2 regions of the Paenibacillus sp. E194 genome follow, and region 1 is predicted to be linked to the other one. Evidence: predicted binding sites of a transcription regulator. Region 1 holds the regulator's gene; the other holds the start of a gene.
What was found. The regulator CtsR, encoded in region 1, represses protease genes until heat stress. The targets are predictions, from matches to a motif close to ATGGTCAATAAAGGTCAAACA.
Positions count from the first base shown of each region.

Region 2: the regulator CtsR is predicted to act here: its motif matches at 3,849-3,869, upstream of clpP (ATP-dependent Clp endopeptidase proteolytic subunit ClpP).

Region 1 is NZ_JMDX01000229.1:48-7,998, reverse strand. It holds gene pulA (type I pullulanase) at 1-5,692, shown strand, start outside; gene AZ66_RS23270 (CtsR family transcriptional regulator) at 6,252-6,713, shown strand; gene AZ66_RS23265 (UvrB/UvrC motif-containing protein) at 6,764-7,309, shown strand; partial or broken gene AZ66_RS23260 (ATP--guanido phosphotransferase) at 7,381-7,951, shown strand, end outside.
Region 2 is NZ_JMDX01000028.1:14,932-24,337, reverse strand. It holds gene AZ66_RS06095 (helix-turn-helix domain-containing protein) at 1-1,242, opposite strand, end outside; gene AZ66_RS06090 (cytochrome P450) at 1,940-3,106, shown strand; gene clpP (ATP-dependent Clp endopeptidase proteolytic subunit ClpP) at 3,212-3,793, opposite strand; tRNA gene AZ66_RS06080 (tRNA-Arg) at 3,997-4,071, opposite strand; gene AZ66_RS06075 (sugar-binding transcriptional regulator) at 4,738-5,787, shown strand; gene gap (type I glyceraldehyde-3-phosphate dehydrogenase) at 5,829-6,833, shown strand; gene AZ66_RS06065 (phosphoglycerate kinase) at 7,117-8,298, shown strand; gene tpiA (triose-phosphate isomerase) at 8,359-9,111, shown strand; gene gpmI (2,3-bisphosphoglycerate-independent phosphoglycerate mutase) at 9,113-9,406, shown strand, end outside.

The DNA of each region.
Region 1 (7,951 bases):
CAATGAAATTGCGACAGGCTGGAATATGAAACAGAACCCGAACGGCTTATCTACCTATAGCGAGCCGTTTACGGTTACTTTTGCTCCAATCATTGATGGGGTTAAAGACAGTCTCTGGGACGATGTAGTGGCACTTGGTACATCTGTAACAGAGAGCACATATGGCGATACGAAGCTAGGTGCAATCAAACTGATCAATGATAGTAAGAAGCTGTATATATGGGTAGATGCACAATTGCCAAATTGGGGAGATAAGGGGCAGTATATTGATATTGCCCTCAATGTGAATCGTGTTGATTCAGGCATTGCGGACAATCCATGGAAAGCGCAATATAATTTTAGCGGTACAACGGAGAAGCCGCAGTATCATCATATGATGCGTTTGAAACAAAACAATGAGATAGAAGGCGCTGCTTTATATAAGGCCTCGGATTACAATACCCCCATTTTATCCACGTGGGGAGATCGTAAAGGATCAGAATTCGCTGTATCCAGACAGTCAGGATTTGAAGCGTCTATACCGCTGCATCAGCTCAAGCTAAAAAATAATGACGATTTGCGTCCAATTGTTGTTCTAAGCGGAAATGAGGACACGCATGGTGCATTCAATGTAATACCAGAAGATCCGGGGAATACACGAGCAAGTAGTTGGAATGAATCATCGAACCCGAATGTACAGCGTGTATATGCCGGAAATTACGAGATAAAGGGGATGAGTGACGCTCTGGAGCTGATTAGCACAGATCCGGCCAATAAACAGCAGCATGTAGCAGTTAATAAGCCGATTATCGTCACCTTCTCCGAACAAATTGAGATGAATGGGCAAGGCATCACGCTTGAGGATAAGCTAGGTGCGACCCAACCGATAGATGTGACGATAAAGGAGCAGCAGTTGGTCGTTACACCGAGTCAACCGCTGCGTTATGATACAGAGTATAAGGTTGTTATTCCAGCGGGAGTGGCAACGGGGAAGGACACGAATACACCGAACACAGCATATGAGTTTTCCTTTACAACCAAGGCTCGGCCTTCTATGCATGCTGCATGGATGGATCAGGATCATGAAGTTCGCGTTACATTGAAAGACATTGTTCCGAACTTGGATTACTCCGCATTTGCCGTATATGAAGGTACAACCAAATTGGAGAGCGCATCCTCTCAAGGCGAAGATGAGAAATCTGTGAAGATCCGTCTGTTCAATCCGGTTGATGATGTGTCAAAGGCATATACAGTACGCTATGAAGGAAATCCACAGAACATATATCGGGATATGCCGATCAAGATGCGTGGTATTTTGGATAGCTACGTATATGCTGGGGATGACTTAGGTGTTACGTATCATTCGACTTCAAGCAGCTTCAAAGTATGGGCGCCTACGGCTGCACGAGCTTCGTTAGCCTTGTACAATAGAGCGGACATGGCGAAAGATGTGCCTAGCAGGGAAGTCTCGATGCGTAAGGATGCAGCTACAGGGGTATGGGCCTCTAACGTGGATGGCAACTTGCATGGAACCTATTACATGTACAAGCTGCAATTCCCGGATGGTAGCACAACGTATGCACTTGATCCATATGCGAGATCGGCATCGGTGAACAGCGGGAAGTCGGCAGTTGTTGATCTTGCGGCAACCAATCCAAGGAACTGGGACGGGGATCGAAAGCCCCCATTCCTGGATCCAACAGACGCTGTCATATACGAATTGCATGTCCGTGATTTTTCAATTAATGAGAACTCAGGAGTATCGCCAGGCAGCCGAGGCAAGTTTACTGCCTTTACGGAAACAGGAACGACTTTGCCTGGAAAGCCAGATATAAAGACAGGGATCGACCATTTGAAAGAGCTTGGCATTACGCATGTTCACTTGCTTCCAACCTATGACTTCGGTTCGGTAAATGAGAAGCTGGTGGACGATCTAAGCTCGAAAGAACGAAAATTTAATTGGGGCTATGACCCGGTAAACTATAACATGCCTGAGGGTTCCTATACGACCAACCCAGCACAGGAAGACCCAGCGAAGAGAATTCGTGAGTTCAAGGCAATGGTGCAAGCGCTTCATGACCAAGGCATTCGGGTCGTGCTGGATGTCGTGTACAACCATACATTTGTAACCGGCCTGGAATCGGATATGTCCGTATTTGATAAGATTGTACCAGGTTATTTCTATCGGAGCGATGAGCAAGGCAACTTCACTAACGGCTCCGGAGTAGGGAATGAGATAGCAACAGAACGTCCTATGGTTAGCAAATACGTGCAGGACTCCGTGAAGTACTGGGCTGAGGAATACAATGTAGACGGATTCCGCTTCGACTTGATGAAGCTAGTCGATCTGCAGACGACACGCGCCATCGTGCGTGATCTGAGAGAGATTGACCCAAGCATCATAATCTATGGTGAGCCGTGGTCGGGAGGCAGCACACCGCTTGCTGCGGAATTGCAGATTGAGAAAGGCAAGCAGCGCGGAGAAGGATTCGCTGTATTCAATGACAATATTCGCGGGGCAATAAAGGGTGGAAGTGACGACGCTTCCAAAGGATTCGCGACAGGAGCCGAAGGCAAAGAAGCGGATGTGGTGAAAGGTCTGCTTGGTGCAATCACAGACTTTACGGCCTCCCCGACAGAGACGATTAACTATGTAACCGCACATGATAACTTGAATTTATGGGATAAGGTGCTGAAGACGCAGGGGAAAGATAAGGACATAAAACGAAATCCATTCGCAACCTTGACGGAGTCAAGTGTACTGGATAACGAGACCGTTAAGCGTTCCTTGCTTGCAAATGGTATTGTTCTTACGGCACAAGGCATTCCGTTCCTTCATGCAGGAGATGAGCTGCTTCGCAGCAAGTTCGGGGATCATAACAGCTATGAGAGCCCAGATGAGATTAATCAGATCGTATGGAAACAGAAGGCGGAGTACAAGCCAGTTTTTGATTATTTGAAAGGTCTTATCGAGCTGCGGACAGCACATCCAGCATTCCGCATGACAACGAAGGAAGGGGTGAAATCGAACTTACAAGTGTATCGCCAAGAAGGTCAAGTTATCGCATTCAAGCTGAATAACTATGCAAATGGGGATACGTGGCGCAATATCGCCGTCATTTATAACGGTTCGACTGCTCCGCAAGAAGTTACACTGCCCACTGCGGATGAATGGAGTGTGGTTGTCGACCATACGTCTGCTGGAGTGAAGACGATACGTACGGTGAAGGGCGGCAAGGTAGAAGTAGCCGGATTGTCCATGATGGTGTTGTACGATCAGGAGAATGGCTATACACCGATAGCGTCAAAGCTTGAAGTAGCACCTCTTACGCTTGGGTTAGAGCCAAGCGTAAGCACTCGCTTGACAGCAGTGGTGCGCGATCAGAAGGGTCGTCCTATGTTTACTGAGAACGTAACATGGGCATCATCCGATGCTGCGGTGGCCGTCATCAACAGTGGAGGCAAAGTAACGGCAGTGAAGGAAGGAGCCGCAGTTCTTACCGCAACCTCGGGCAATTTGAAAGCACAGGTAAATGTGACAGTAGCGAAGCTTGTTCCTACGACTCTGTCCATTAACGGTGCAGATTCAATCTTTGAGGGCCGCACATCACCATTTACAGTTGCCATCAAGGATCAATTCGGACAGACGATGTCTGGTGCAGCTGAGTGGAGCACGTCGAATGCATCAGTGGCTAGAATAGACCGTGCTGGGAAGGTAACAGGCGTGAAGGAAGGAACGGCGGTCATTACAGCTCGGGTTGGAGCAGCAGAGGCCTCGAAGAAGGTAGTGGTTAAGCCGTTCCTGAAGCGCTATGTACAAATCAACTATGTTCGTCCAGACGCGAAATACGACAACTGGGGATTATGGGTATGGCAGACAGGTGTAAAAGATGACGGTCATGAGTTCCAGCATTTTGACAAAGGAATGGCGACTGCCATGATTGAAATCGCTCCAGAGTCTGAATCGATTGGGTTTATCGTAAAACGGGGCAACTGGGAAGAGAAAGATATCGATGCCAATCGCTTCATTAAGACGAATTTGGATGACACGTTAACTAAGGTGTATGTATACAGTGGGCAGGAATCATTTCGGACGCTGCCTTCAGTAACTGGCCCAGTTCAAGAGAAGAGTCAGGTTGTGTTCTATTATCGGGATGAGACGTTGTTTGCGAGTGGAGCGCAGGATCGGATCACGCAAGCTGATATTGCGATCAACGGCAAGTTTTACTCGATGACGTACGATGCAGAAAATGAATGGTTCATCTACGTAATGAAGAACGCAGCGGAAGGCGAGTATACGTATAAATTCTCCATTACCAAGGATGGAGTAACAAACGAACTGAATGATCCGCACAATACCGTAAACGGACGCTCGATTGTCGTCGTGAAAGACACAGGAACGGATCCAGGAACAGACCCAGATACGAAGCCAGAAACGGGCATTGACAATGGAAGCGGCTCTGGAAACGGAAATGGCAGCAAGGATCGAAATGGCGGGGCAGCTCATCAAGGGGGAACAGAAGAGTCATTTAAGGGAATGACCGTCACGAAGGATGGCGTTCGTTATGAGCCAACAACGTTGAATCTTCTGAAGAATGCTGACGGAACGGCGACTGTTGAGCTGTTCATTCGCAATGAAGATATGGAAGAGATGTCACGTTTGACGGGTTCGGCAACAGAAATGAGAACTTGGACAATTGCAGCGCCGTCGGAGTCAGAAGACGTACGTATTCGAATCCCGATGAAGAAATTGAATCAGGCAATGAAGGAACATACGCAATTGAACATTGTGGTACGCTCGGGAGCAGGCAGCTATCAACTTCCGGTGAAACAGCTAGCAGATCTGAGCAATGGGAATGCATCACAACAGCTGACCGTACACATGATGAAGCCTTCGGCTGAATTGCTGAAGGTGCTTACATCTGCGGCATCCACACAGCCAGGGGCTCATTTGATGGGAGCTGTTCAGTTCCAGTTGCGTTTGGAGCAGGATGGGAAGCAGGAACCAATTCCTGATCGTGCAGGCAATCTTACAATGGGCTCCATTCGACTTCCGAGCAGCCAAAGTGCTGGGAAGATGACAGCTGTAAAGTATAATGCAAAGACAAAGACATTCTCATTCGTTCCGTCATGGATGGAGCGCACTGAGGGAGAATCGAATTCGGTAATGAACATGAAGCACGATTATAATGGTATCTTCGCAGTACTCAAGTATGCACCGAGCTTCCATGATTTGAATGGCCATTGGGCGAAAGCGAATATGGAACTGTTAGCTTCTAAGTTCATTATTCAAGGCAGAGGAAATGGACAGTATGTCCCGAATGATAAGGTAACTCGGGCAGAATTCACGTCCATGCTTGTGCGGGCATTAGGCTATGGCGATGTCCAAGGACAGAACCTGTCCAAGGATGCCTTCAAGGATGTGCCAGCATCAGCTTGGTATGCAGATGCACTTGCGACTGCGGTGCAATTAAAGCTTGTTGAGGGGGATGGTAACGGATCATTCCATCCGAATGCATCCATTACTCGCGAGCAATTGGGACAAATGCTTGGCAATGCTGCTCGACTTGCAGGTCATCATTTGGAACTCTCAACTGTGTTCCTCAATGGCTACCAAGACCGCACGCTGCGTCCTAGCGGCAACGCTACACGAGCAGAAGCGGGAGTTGCATTGACCAGACTTCTTCTTGCTCTACAATATATTGCTGAATAGCACGACCATCACTCCCGTGTCATCCGTAAGGACGGCAGCGGGAGTTTTATACTGGAACGAACGCAATCATTCATTAGCTTGTTTCAATTTGTTATTCACATGTGCATAATTGGACGAACATAGCGGTAAAATGTACACCATGTATATTTCGCAATGAACAAGCTGTGGAGAAGGGATAAATGAGTCTCCTTATGCACATTTAAACCCATCATTTATCCACGAGTGTGGAGAAGTTCCCAGGTATCCACATATAGAGTTTCACGAATAGGCTTACCATCAACTGTGTAATTGAATATATTGCGTAATTGAGATGGAATGAGCGTGTGCTTTTTAACCAAGAAGAAGGTTATCCACATCATCGTGTAGAATAGCTGATGAAATCGATCTAAAATAGTTGCAAAATCAAACGAGTGCGATATAATAAAAATAAAGTCAAAGAAAGTCAAAGTCAGACTAATAGTCAAAAAAGTTCAAAATATTGCGCCAAACTAGAATAAGTGAGGCTTATATTTGGTTAAACCTAATATAGAGACTGCTGCAGGCGGAAAGGGGGGAGAAGATGCGCAACATTTCCGACCTAATCGAGCACTACTTGAAGCATATATTACTTGAGAGTACGGAAGGTTCCGTTGAGATTCAGCGCAATGACTTGGCAGAACAATTCTCTTGTGTTCCATCGCAGATTAACTATGTGATCAGCACACGCTTTACGTTGGAGAAGGGTTATGTTGTTGAGAGCAAACGTGGCGGGGGAGGGTACATTCGCATCCAGCGAATTGACTTGCCAGCCCATCAAGCGATTCATAATCATTTATGCGAATCCATTGGGGAACAGATTGAGCAGAGTGCCGCTGAAGGTCTTATCTATCAACTGGAAGAAGCGGAATTCATCTCCCACCGGGAAGCGAATCTGCTGCGGGCTGCTGTTTCTCGGGACAATATAACAGTAAAGCTTCCCTACCGCGACGAGATACGAGCCCGGCTGCTAAGGTCGATGCTGCTGGCACTGCTTAGCAAGTAGAGATGTAAGAATGTGAGATGGATGCTACCTATAAAGGAGGAGAGACGGTTATGGTGTGTCAACAATGTGGTCAGAAACCGGCTACCCTGCATTTTACGAAAATCATTAATGGACAGAAGACGGAGTTTCACATTTGTGAATCATGTGCCCGGGAAAAAGGCGAATGGATTCCAGGCACGGCGAACGGATTCTCCATCCATAATTTATTGTCGGGATTGCTTGATTTCGATCTGACAGGGAGCAAACAGGGAGCTAAGGAAGATGCGAAGCCGCAGCCTATGCGCTGTGAGAAGTGCGGACTGACTTATGCACAGTTCGGTAAGCTCGGCCGCTTTGGCTGTGATGAATGCTACACCTTTTTCGGAGAGCGCTTAGATCCGCTATTGAAGCGGGTACATGGCAATACCGTTCACGTTGGCAAAATTCCGAAGCGTGGAGGAGGCCGAATTCAGCGCAGACGCGAGCTGGAAGAATTGAAGAAACAGCTGCAGTTCAGCATTTTGCGTGAAGAGTTCGAAGAGGCCGCAACCTTGCGTGACCGTATTCGCGAATTGGAGAAGCAGCCGCCAAGCGATTCGGAGAGAAGCAGTTCATAGCACCTAGGATACAAGCGCTAACGAGAGAGTAAGATGACAATAAGCAGTGCGAATTGGAAGGAGATGACGAGATGACAGAGCGACGATTTATTGAAGAAGCCCTAAGCGATTGGATGCGCGGCACGGGCCCAGATTCCGATATCGTCATCAGCAGCCGTATCCGTATAGCACGGAATATTAGCGGACTGCCGTTCCCGCTCTTGGCTACGAATCAACAATCGGCCGAGGTGTTGGATCTTTTGTCAGCAGTCATGAAAGACCCGGAATTTGCGCAATTGAATCACTTTCATGAATTAGAGCTGGCAGAGCTTAGCGATACAGAGAAGCAAGTTCTAGTAGAGAAGCATTTGATATCCCCGAGTTTGGCAAATGAGTCCCGCAATGGCGCAGTCATCGTCAGTGAGGATGAGTCGACAAGCATCATGATTAACGAGGAAGATCATCTTCGTATTCAATGCCTATTTCCAGGGTTGCAAATTCGTGAGGCTTGGGAGCAGGCTAACCGCATCGATGATGTGTTTGAATCGCAAATCGACTACTCCTTCGATGAGAAGAGAGGTTTCTTAACAAGCTGCCCGACGAATGTGGGAACAGGAATACGGGCATCGGTGATGATGCATTTGCCGGCATTGGTAATGACAC
Region 2 (9,406 bases), on a different contig from region 1:
ATACTCGTCCCAAGAGATTGCAATGATGAAATAGTACTTGCCTGTCAGTTCTATGCCGATCATCTCCATAATATGTGCAGATTCTGGGTTGTCCAGCTTCCCATGCTTGAGCAGCATGAGAAGAAACTGATTGCGGGCAAATGGCTCTTGAATATCGACGCGGGTACTATAATCATGAAGAGTTTTACGAATCCACTCCAGCTCATTGCGTCTCTTAGGTGCCGGCTGTGCGGCAGAGGCTTCTTCATTCAACAAGGCAAATTCCATAAGATCATGGATTGGATGGTATTGCTTGCGAGCTAGTAATACGGCTGCCAGAATGCCGGCGATGACCACTACAGCGAACGCGAGCATGAAGAAGGTCTGGATATGGAACACACGCCCGAAAAATTGCTCGCTCGGCATGGCCGTTACATAGGTCCATCCATTCATGGAGGATTTAACAGACACAACGGATTGCTGCCTGTTATCCAGCTTCAAGCTATGGATGCCGGAACCAAGTCCTGACAGCAAGCGAATCTCATTCTTCGGGAGGGGTTCTCCATGATTATTCTGGGTAAGCACACGGCCCTTCTCGTCGAAGATGTAGGTATTGCCTTTGAATCCATTCAGAACGGTGTCCATAAGCCCCGTTAGCTTCGATTCCTCCATCAGGAACAGTACTGTTCCGTGTGGAGATGAGCTGTTAGGAGTGATTGGGATCATGTACGCAAGCATGGACTTGGTAATATTCATGCTTAAGTTAACGGATTCCGCTGGTCGCACGACAGGATAGAGCTCAGTTTCCAGCTCTTTAATAATATCCTTCTTGCTCCAGTCCTCGAATAGATAGTATTGATCAAAGAGAACATCTATATTGGTCATCCCTTTTGACGAGTAGATGGCGTGGCTGTTCCTGTAGAAAAGGAATAGCTCTTCTAGAATGGAACTGTTTGCTTTATATTTGCCGAGTGCGGATATTGCATCGCGGCTGTAATAGGGATGTCGTATCATATAAGGTGTCAATTGTTCATCATAAGCAATGCGGGAAGCAATGTCTCGAAGCTCCGTCATGCGAGAATCGATGTTCAGCTTCACCTGATTGAGCTGGTTCACGTTCGATTGCTCGATTTCGGAACGAAGATTGTTGACGGCATTTTGATAGATGAAGATCGTGAGAACCACTAATGGGATGAGAAAAATCAATATATACGACCATATGTACTGTAATAGCAGCTTCGACCGAAAATAGTTCCAACTCATCCTGACAAGCCTCCTAGTAGTCTCTTGATGTAATCTTGCTATGAAGTGGATCTGGCAATAAGTAAGAAGACAATCTAATAGAGAAGAAATGTTGATGATTTGTAATTATTGTATACGTTTCGCTTCATCTGTAAAGCGGGAAATTGAAAAAAAAGCGGCAATATTCATATTGTAAACGATTCCAATCGGAAATGGAATGATTTCGTGGTGTGTACAACAATTTCTGTAGGGTGGACATTATAGGTGTATTGCCATTGAGGGAATTGCTTTTTATCTTATTTTAAGGTTCGGTTCAGTTTTCTTTAATGTAACTCTAGTATTCTAACAATGGACCGAATGACAGATGAGTTCTTGCGAAGGAGGGTTGCCGGCAGCGATTACTGGCCTTGGTCAACCGGAGTCTTCCGTTGCACAAGGTGATCCGTTTCATCTTTCTCATGGTTTACAGTTTACCCCTAGAACATATATAGACCGCATCGGCGTTTGCGCGATGCGGTCCTTTTTTTGAAGCTAAATGAATTAATTTCGGTTTGTAACAGGTCGACCCGAAGTTGTTTTTGTACATACAGGCCTAGGTCTATGTAGGTCATAATTTACATATATTTATTTTAATGTAAGATATTATTCTAACACCTGTAAATAGAGGAAGAGGTTGTGACTGAAGCTATGTTGCACGGTTAAGGAGGGGAGAGGTTGAATGATAAAATGGATTCAAGACCATGAAGTGTTGCCATTATCTCATTACAAAACCATGCGTTCAGAGAGTCCTCTGTTATGGTCAGAGAGCTCTTTGTTGCGTTCAGAGAGTCCTCAGCTGCTGGGGGGAACGTTCTGGCATGCGTACCGATACGATCATATTAAGAGCATATTTGCTGATAACGATCATTTTTCCTCCGAATTGCGAAGCGAAGACAAGCGGCCGATTGAATACAGCATCCTCCGCACCGATCCGCCGAAGCATAGCCAGCTTCGAACATTAGTTTCGCAAGCATTTACACCTAGATCCATTGAAAAGATGATTCCACGAATTGAAGCATTGGCGAATGAGCTTCTAGATAAGGTGGAAAGGAATGGACGAATGGATGCGGTTCAAGATTTCGCAGTTCCGCTCCCGATTATTGTAATCGCAGAAATACTCGGCATACCAGTACACGATCGAGATCAGTTCCGGGAATGGTCGGAGGCATTGGTGAGTGGTGACATTGACCGCAATAGCAATTGCCAAAAGGAGATGGCTGTATATTTCGAGGCGATCGCAGAAGAACGCCGCCGTAATCCACAGGATGATCTGATCACTAGGCTTGTGCATGCAAAGGCTGACGGAGAGCCGTTGTCTCCTTATGAACTCATTGGGTTCTGTATTTTGCTGCTTGTGGCTGGTAATGAAACGACAACGAATTTGCTCTCTTCTGCTCTAGTATGTTTCGACAGTGAGCGCATCGCATGGGACGATATTAGATCCGATCGTTCTTTACTGCCTGGCGCTATTGAAGAAGTGCTGCGGTTTACCTCGCCGGTACAGTTAATGTTTCGCCGTGTGAAGAAGGATGTGGAAGTAGATGGCATGATGTTAACTGAAGGGCAGTTCGTCATGTTGTGGATTGGATCGGCGAATCATGACGAGTCTGTGTTCGAGCAGCCAGATCTCTTCCATATTCGTCGTCAGCCGAACCCGCATTTAGCGTTTGGTCATGGTATCCACTTCTGCCTGGGGGCCCAACTTGCACGGCTGGAAGCGAGGATAGCGTTGAATGCAATGCTCGATCGTTTCCCGAACTACCAATGTGATCATTCCAAGCCGTTAAAGCGCATCCAGAGTGAGTTTATGTTCGGTTTCGAGTCCTTGCCGATCATTCTTACCTAAGTAAACCTTGCTTTTCGTGATTCATTTCAGTTGAAAATAAGCAATAAAAACAGCCTCTCTACATGCAAAATGATTTGCATGAGAGAGGCTGTATCACTTTACCGCTTATTCTTTGCCAAGAACCTTATCAACCAGACCGTACTCAAACGCTTCTTGGGCAGACATGAAGTAGTCGCGATCCGTATCGCGCTCCACGCGCTCAAGTGGTTGGCCTGTGCGATCCGCCAAAATTTTGTTCAACGTGTCGCGCATCTTCAAGATGCGGCGTGCGCGAATCTCGATATCGGACGCTTGACCTTGTGCTCCGCCAAGCGGCTGATGAATCATAATTTCACTGTTCGGCAGGGCGAAACGCTTGCCCTTGGCACCTGCATTAAGCAGGAACGCTCCCATGGAAGCTGCCAAGCCCACGCAAATCGTTGATACGTCTGGCTTGATGTGCTGCATTGTATCATATATGGCCATGCCGGCCGAGATCGAACCGCCCGGGCTATTGATGTACAAATGAATATCCTTCTCCGGGTCATCTGCAGCCAAGAACAACAGCTGGGCGATAATCGAATTCGCCACAAGATCGTTCACTTCTGTTCCGAGGAAGATGATGCGATCCTTCAACAATCGAGAGTAAATATCATAAGATCTTTCGCCACGATTCGTCTGTTCAACAACTACGGGTACATAACTCAAGATAACCCCTCCTAACTAATATCATTACACATTCAATATAAAGGACTTGATACAAAAAGTCAAAGATGGTCAAACTATGTCGAGAAAAAAACATCTATCGTTTCGCTTCTGCAAAATTCAAGATGTTACTTCCGTGCTTATTCACCTAAATATATGCGTAACGTAGCTTCTTATCCTGTACCAAATAAGGACAGGAGTGTAAATGGCGCGCCCGCAAGGAATCGAACCTTGATCTCAGGCTCCGGAGGCCTACGTCATATCCATTGGACCACGGGCGCATTCATACAAGAGCAAAATTTATTATATAAGAAAGCGTATTACAAAGTCAAGTGAGAGCCTTGAATAATTTGCTTCAAATGGAGAGTTTGGAAGTTGCCTATTGATTAGTGGGATACAGAGACAGTGGTATTGGCATCGTAGCGAAGAGTCTCCTCCAACTTGAATTAAGGTTTTAACTTTTGAGGAGGGAACGGTTGAATTCTTTTAGACGGTGCCGAATAGGTGGGCGTTGCCCGATATAAGTGAGTAATGTTGATGGCTAAACTAAATAGGGACGAGGAGAACGAACAGGATGTTGAGGGGAGATCAAAACTTTTGTAAACGCAGGTATGAGCATGGCATGATGTCCCTCATTAATGTCTATACTGAGGAATGTCTAAAATTTTTGCGAAATATGTATTAACTTGTCGCATTTTGGGTTAATTACATCATAGGATGTCGTATGCCCTTTTGGATATGTTGTCTGATATTGAATAACTTCGATATTGCTTGCTTATTATAGAAGTTGTTTATAGGCAGAAAATTCACGATTTTGGGCGCGAAATCAGGGGTTCAGGATACTTGCAAGTTGCTGCGTTATTCGGTAGAATAGTGGTGGGACAAAAAATGTAGAGATGGGACGTTTTTAGTCCAACGGTTGCTTATGGGAAGCAGGAGTGGAGAGAATGCGTGAGTGGTTAGAAATACAGAAGCGACTTCTACCTGAACTCATTGAACTGTTGAAGAAGCGTTACACCATCCTGCATCAAATCATGTTGTCCGACTCCATTGGGAGAAGAACGCTGGCAACGTCATTGCAGATGACCGAGCGTGTGCTCCGTGCAGAGACCGATTTATTGAAGGCGCAAGGCCTGATTGATTCGGATAACACGGGTATGCGAATCACTGATGAAGGCCGGCAACTTGTCCGGAAGCTGGAATCCGTGATGGGCGAATTGCTCGGGATGCGCCAGCTGGAGGAGAGTATCCGCCAAGCATTCGGTTTGAAGCAGGTCATTGTCGTACCCGGCAATTCGGATGTATCGCCTGCCGTGAAGCAAGAACTCGGGCAAGCGGCTTGTAGAGCGCTCAGCAGCGTAATGGACAAGGAAGATGTCGTGGCGGTGACAGGCGGCTCCACATTGGCTGCAATGGCAGATCATTTGACGAGTTCATCACCGTTGAAAGGAAATTGGTTCGTACCTGCACGTGGGGGACTTGGGGAGAGCTTGGAATATCAAGCAAACACAATCGCATCCACGATGGCGAAGCGCGTAGGCGCTCAGTATCGGCTCTTGCATGTGCCAGATTTGCTGAGTGAGGAAGCGTACCAGTCACTTAAGCAGGAACCGAACATCCAGGACATTTTACGAGTAATTCGCCAAGCACGCATCGTCGTGCATGGCATCGGAGAGGCTCTCGTCATGGCGAAGCGACGCCGTGCCGATGAAGAGACGATCCAGCAGCTGCTCCAAGAAGGGGCGCTTGCAGAAGCATTCGGGTATTATTTTGACCGCGACGGGCATGTCGTTCATACGATGCTAACACTAGGCCTTCGCCTAGAGGACATCTCTCGCACGGAGGTAGTCATTGCCATTGCTGGAGGTCAGAGCAAGGGTGAATCGATTGCTGCAGTGCTTCGTGCAGGACACGAAGACATTCTCGTTATTGATGAAGCAGCAGCAGTTGAAGTATTGAAACATTGTGGTCTCGATGTGCCTTACAGGCCGTCTTGAGATATATAAAAAAATTGCGAAGGAAATGGGAGGAATCATCAATGGTTAAAGTTGGTATTAACGGCTTTGGTCGTATCGGACGTAACGTATTCCGCGCAGCATTGAACAATTCAGAAGTAGAAATCGTTGCAATCAACGATTTGACAGACGTAAACACTCTGGCTCACCTGTTGAAATATGACACAACTCACGGCAAATTCGAAGCTACTGTAGAAGCTAAAGAGGGCGCTTTGGTTGTTAACGGCCGCGAAGTGAAAGTATTCGCTGAGCGTAACCCTGAGAACTTGCCTTGGGGCGCAAACGGCGTTGAAATCGTTGTTGAGTCCACTGGTATCTTCACAGCGAAAGACAAAGCTGAAATGCACTTGAAAGGCGGCGCGAAGAAAGTTATCATCTCCGCACCTGCTACGAACGAAGATATCACAATCGTTATGGGCGTTAACGAAGATAAGTATGATGCTGCAAGCCATACAATCATCTCCAACGCTTCTTGCACAACAAACTGCTTGGCGCCATTCGCTAAAGTATTGAACGACAAATTCGGTATCGAAAAAGGTATGATGAACACAATTCACTCATACACTAACGACCAAAACGTTCTTGACTTGCCGCACAAAGACTTGCGTCGTGCTCGTGCAGCAGCTCAAAACATCATCCCTACTACAACTGGTGCTGCTAAAGCGGTATCCCTTGTATTGCCTGAATTGAAAGGCAAATTGAACGGTATGTCCATGCGTGTTCCTACTCCTAACGTATCCGTTACGGACTTGGTAGTAGAACTTAAGCAAGACGTTACTGTTGAAGAAGTAAACGCAGCTTTGAAAGAAGCAGCTGAAGGCCCATTGAAAGGCATCTTGAACTACTCCGAAGAGCCATTGGTATCCAGCGACTTCAACGGCGACCCAGCTTCCTCCACTATCGATGCTTTGACAACGATGGTAATTGGCGGCAACATGGTTAAAGTTGTATCCTGGTACGACAACGAGTGGGGCTACTCCAACCGCGTTGTAGACTTGGCAGCTTTCATCGCAAAAAAAGGTCTGTAATCGCATAGCACTTACAATCAAAGAGGAGTGACCGTTCAGGCCTCCTCTTTTGATCCTTATAGTGCCTAGAGCATATCGAGAACCAGTGCGGACACAGATTTTCTAGATATACAGAGATAGAGAGTACAGAGAGAAACAGAACATACTAACGAACGATATACGATATATAGAGAGAAAGAAAGATTTAGATGGAACCCATACAGAACAAGAACACAGAACATACCGAACAACACACCAGAGAGAGGCGTGTGCCGGTGTAATCGACGATAGGAGGAACACGGGGATGAACAAGAAAAGTGTGCGTGATGTAGAAGTTAAGGGTAAGCGCGTATTTGTACGTGTCGATTTCAACGTGCCATTGGAGAATGGTGCAATTACGGATGATACACGTGTACGCGAAACGCTGCCGACAATTAACTATTTGGTGGAACAAGGTGCGAAAGTTATTTTGGCAAGCCACATGGGTCGTCCGAAGGGCGAAGTTGTGGATTCCATGCGTCTGACACCTGCAGCAGTACGTCTTGGCGAACTGCTTGGTAAGCCCGTTAAGAAGCTTGACGAGTCAATTGGTGAAAACGTAAAAGCTGAAATTGCAAAAATGGAAAACGGCGACGTTATCGTGCTTGAAAACGTTCGTTTCCACAAAGGCGAAGAGAAGAACGATCCAGAATTGGCTAAAGCCTTCGCAGAACTTGCGGACTTGTTTGTGAACGACGCGTTCGGCGCGGCTCACCGTGCACATGCATCCACTGAAGGCATCGCACATCACTTGCCAGCCGTGTCCGGTCTGTTGATGGAGAAAGAATTGAATGTACTTAGCAAAGCGCTGACAAACCCTGAGCGTCCATTTACGGCAATCGTAGGTGGTTCCAAGGTTAAAGATAAAATCGACGTTATCAACAAAATGTTGGAAATCGCCGACAATATCGTGATCGGTGGCGGCTTGACATACACATTCTTCAAAGCACAAGGCAACGAAATCGGGAAGTCGCTTGTCGACAACGAGAAGCTTGATGTTGCTTTAGGTTTTATCGAGAAAGCCAAAGAACTTGGCAAAAACCTCTACTTGCCAGTAGATATCGTAGTTACAGATGACTTCAGTGCAGATGCAAACACACAAGTGGTAGCGATCGACAGCATTCCTGCTGAATGGGAAGGCATTGACATTGGTCCAAAAACTCGTGAAATTTATGCTGACGTTATCAAGAATTCCAAGCTTGTTGTATGGAACGGGCCTATGGGCGTATTCGAAATCGAGCCGTTCTCTCATGGTACGCGTGTAGTAGCAGAAGCATGTGCGGAAACTGCTGGTTACACAATCATCGGCGGCGGCGACTCTGCAGCAGCGGTTGAGAAGTTCAAGCTGAAAGATAAAATGGATCACATCTCCACAGGCGGCGGTGCTTCCCTTGAATTCATGGAAGGCAAAGCATTGCCAGGCGTGGTTGCATTGAACGATAAGTAAGAGAGCAAGTAAGGGGATGGCGGCTTCGGCCGCTCCCTTATGCGTAAAGGAGTGAATCGTGTGAGACAACCGATTATCGCAGGGAACTGGAAAATGTTCAAAACGGTATCGGAAGCTGTCGCTTTCGTATCCGAAGTGAAAGGCAAGGCAGAAGTGGAAGGCGTAGAAAGCGTACTCTGCGCACCATTTACAAACTTGCCAGCATTGGTTGAAGCAGTGAAAGGCACAAGCATCAAGATTGGTGCGCAAAACCTTCACTTTGAAGATTCCGGTGCATTCACAGGCGAAATTTCCGGCGCTATGTTGAAAGATCTTGGCGTACACTACGTCATTATCGGTCATTCCGAGCGTCGTGCATACTTCGCGGAAACTGATGAAACAGTAAACAAGAAAATGCACGCAGCATTCCGTCATGGCTTGACGCCAATCGTATGTGTGGGTGAATCGCTTGAAGAGCGCGAATCCGGCAAAACGAACGACGTGTGCAAAGTGCAGACGGAAGCAGCATTCCAAGGATTGTCTGCTGAGCAAGCTAAAGCATCTGTTATCGCTTATGAGCCAATCTGGGCGATCGGTACAGGCAAATCTTCCACAGCAAAAGACGCGAATGAAGTTATCAGCTACATCCGCAGTGTTGTGAAGGGCTTGTACAATGACGAAGTTGCGGAAGCTGTTCGCATCCAATACGGCGGAAGCGTAAAACCGGAAAACGTACGTGAATACATGGCAGAAAGTGATATTGACGGCGCATTGGTAGGTGGCGCAAGCTTGCAACCAGCTTCCTTCATCTCCTTGGTGGAAGGGGCGAAGTAAGATGTCCGCACCTAGACCGGTAGCACTTATCATCATGGACGGCTTCGGACTTCGCGATACACTAGTTGGCAACGCAGTCGCGCAAGCGAACAAGCCAAACTACGACCGTTACATGAGCCAATTCCCTCATACGACACTGACAGCTTGCGGCGAAGCGGTAGGCTTGCCAGAAGGTCAAATGGGGAACTCCGAGGTAGGCCACTTGAACATTGGTGCTGGACGCATCGTGTATCAAGACCTGACTCGCATTACGAAATCGATCCGTGAGGGCGACTTCTTCTCGAACGAAACATTG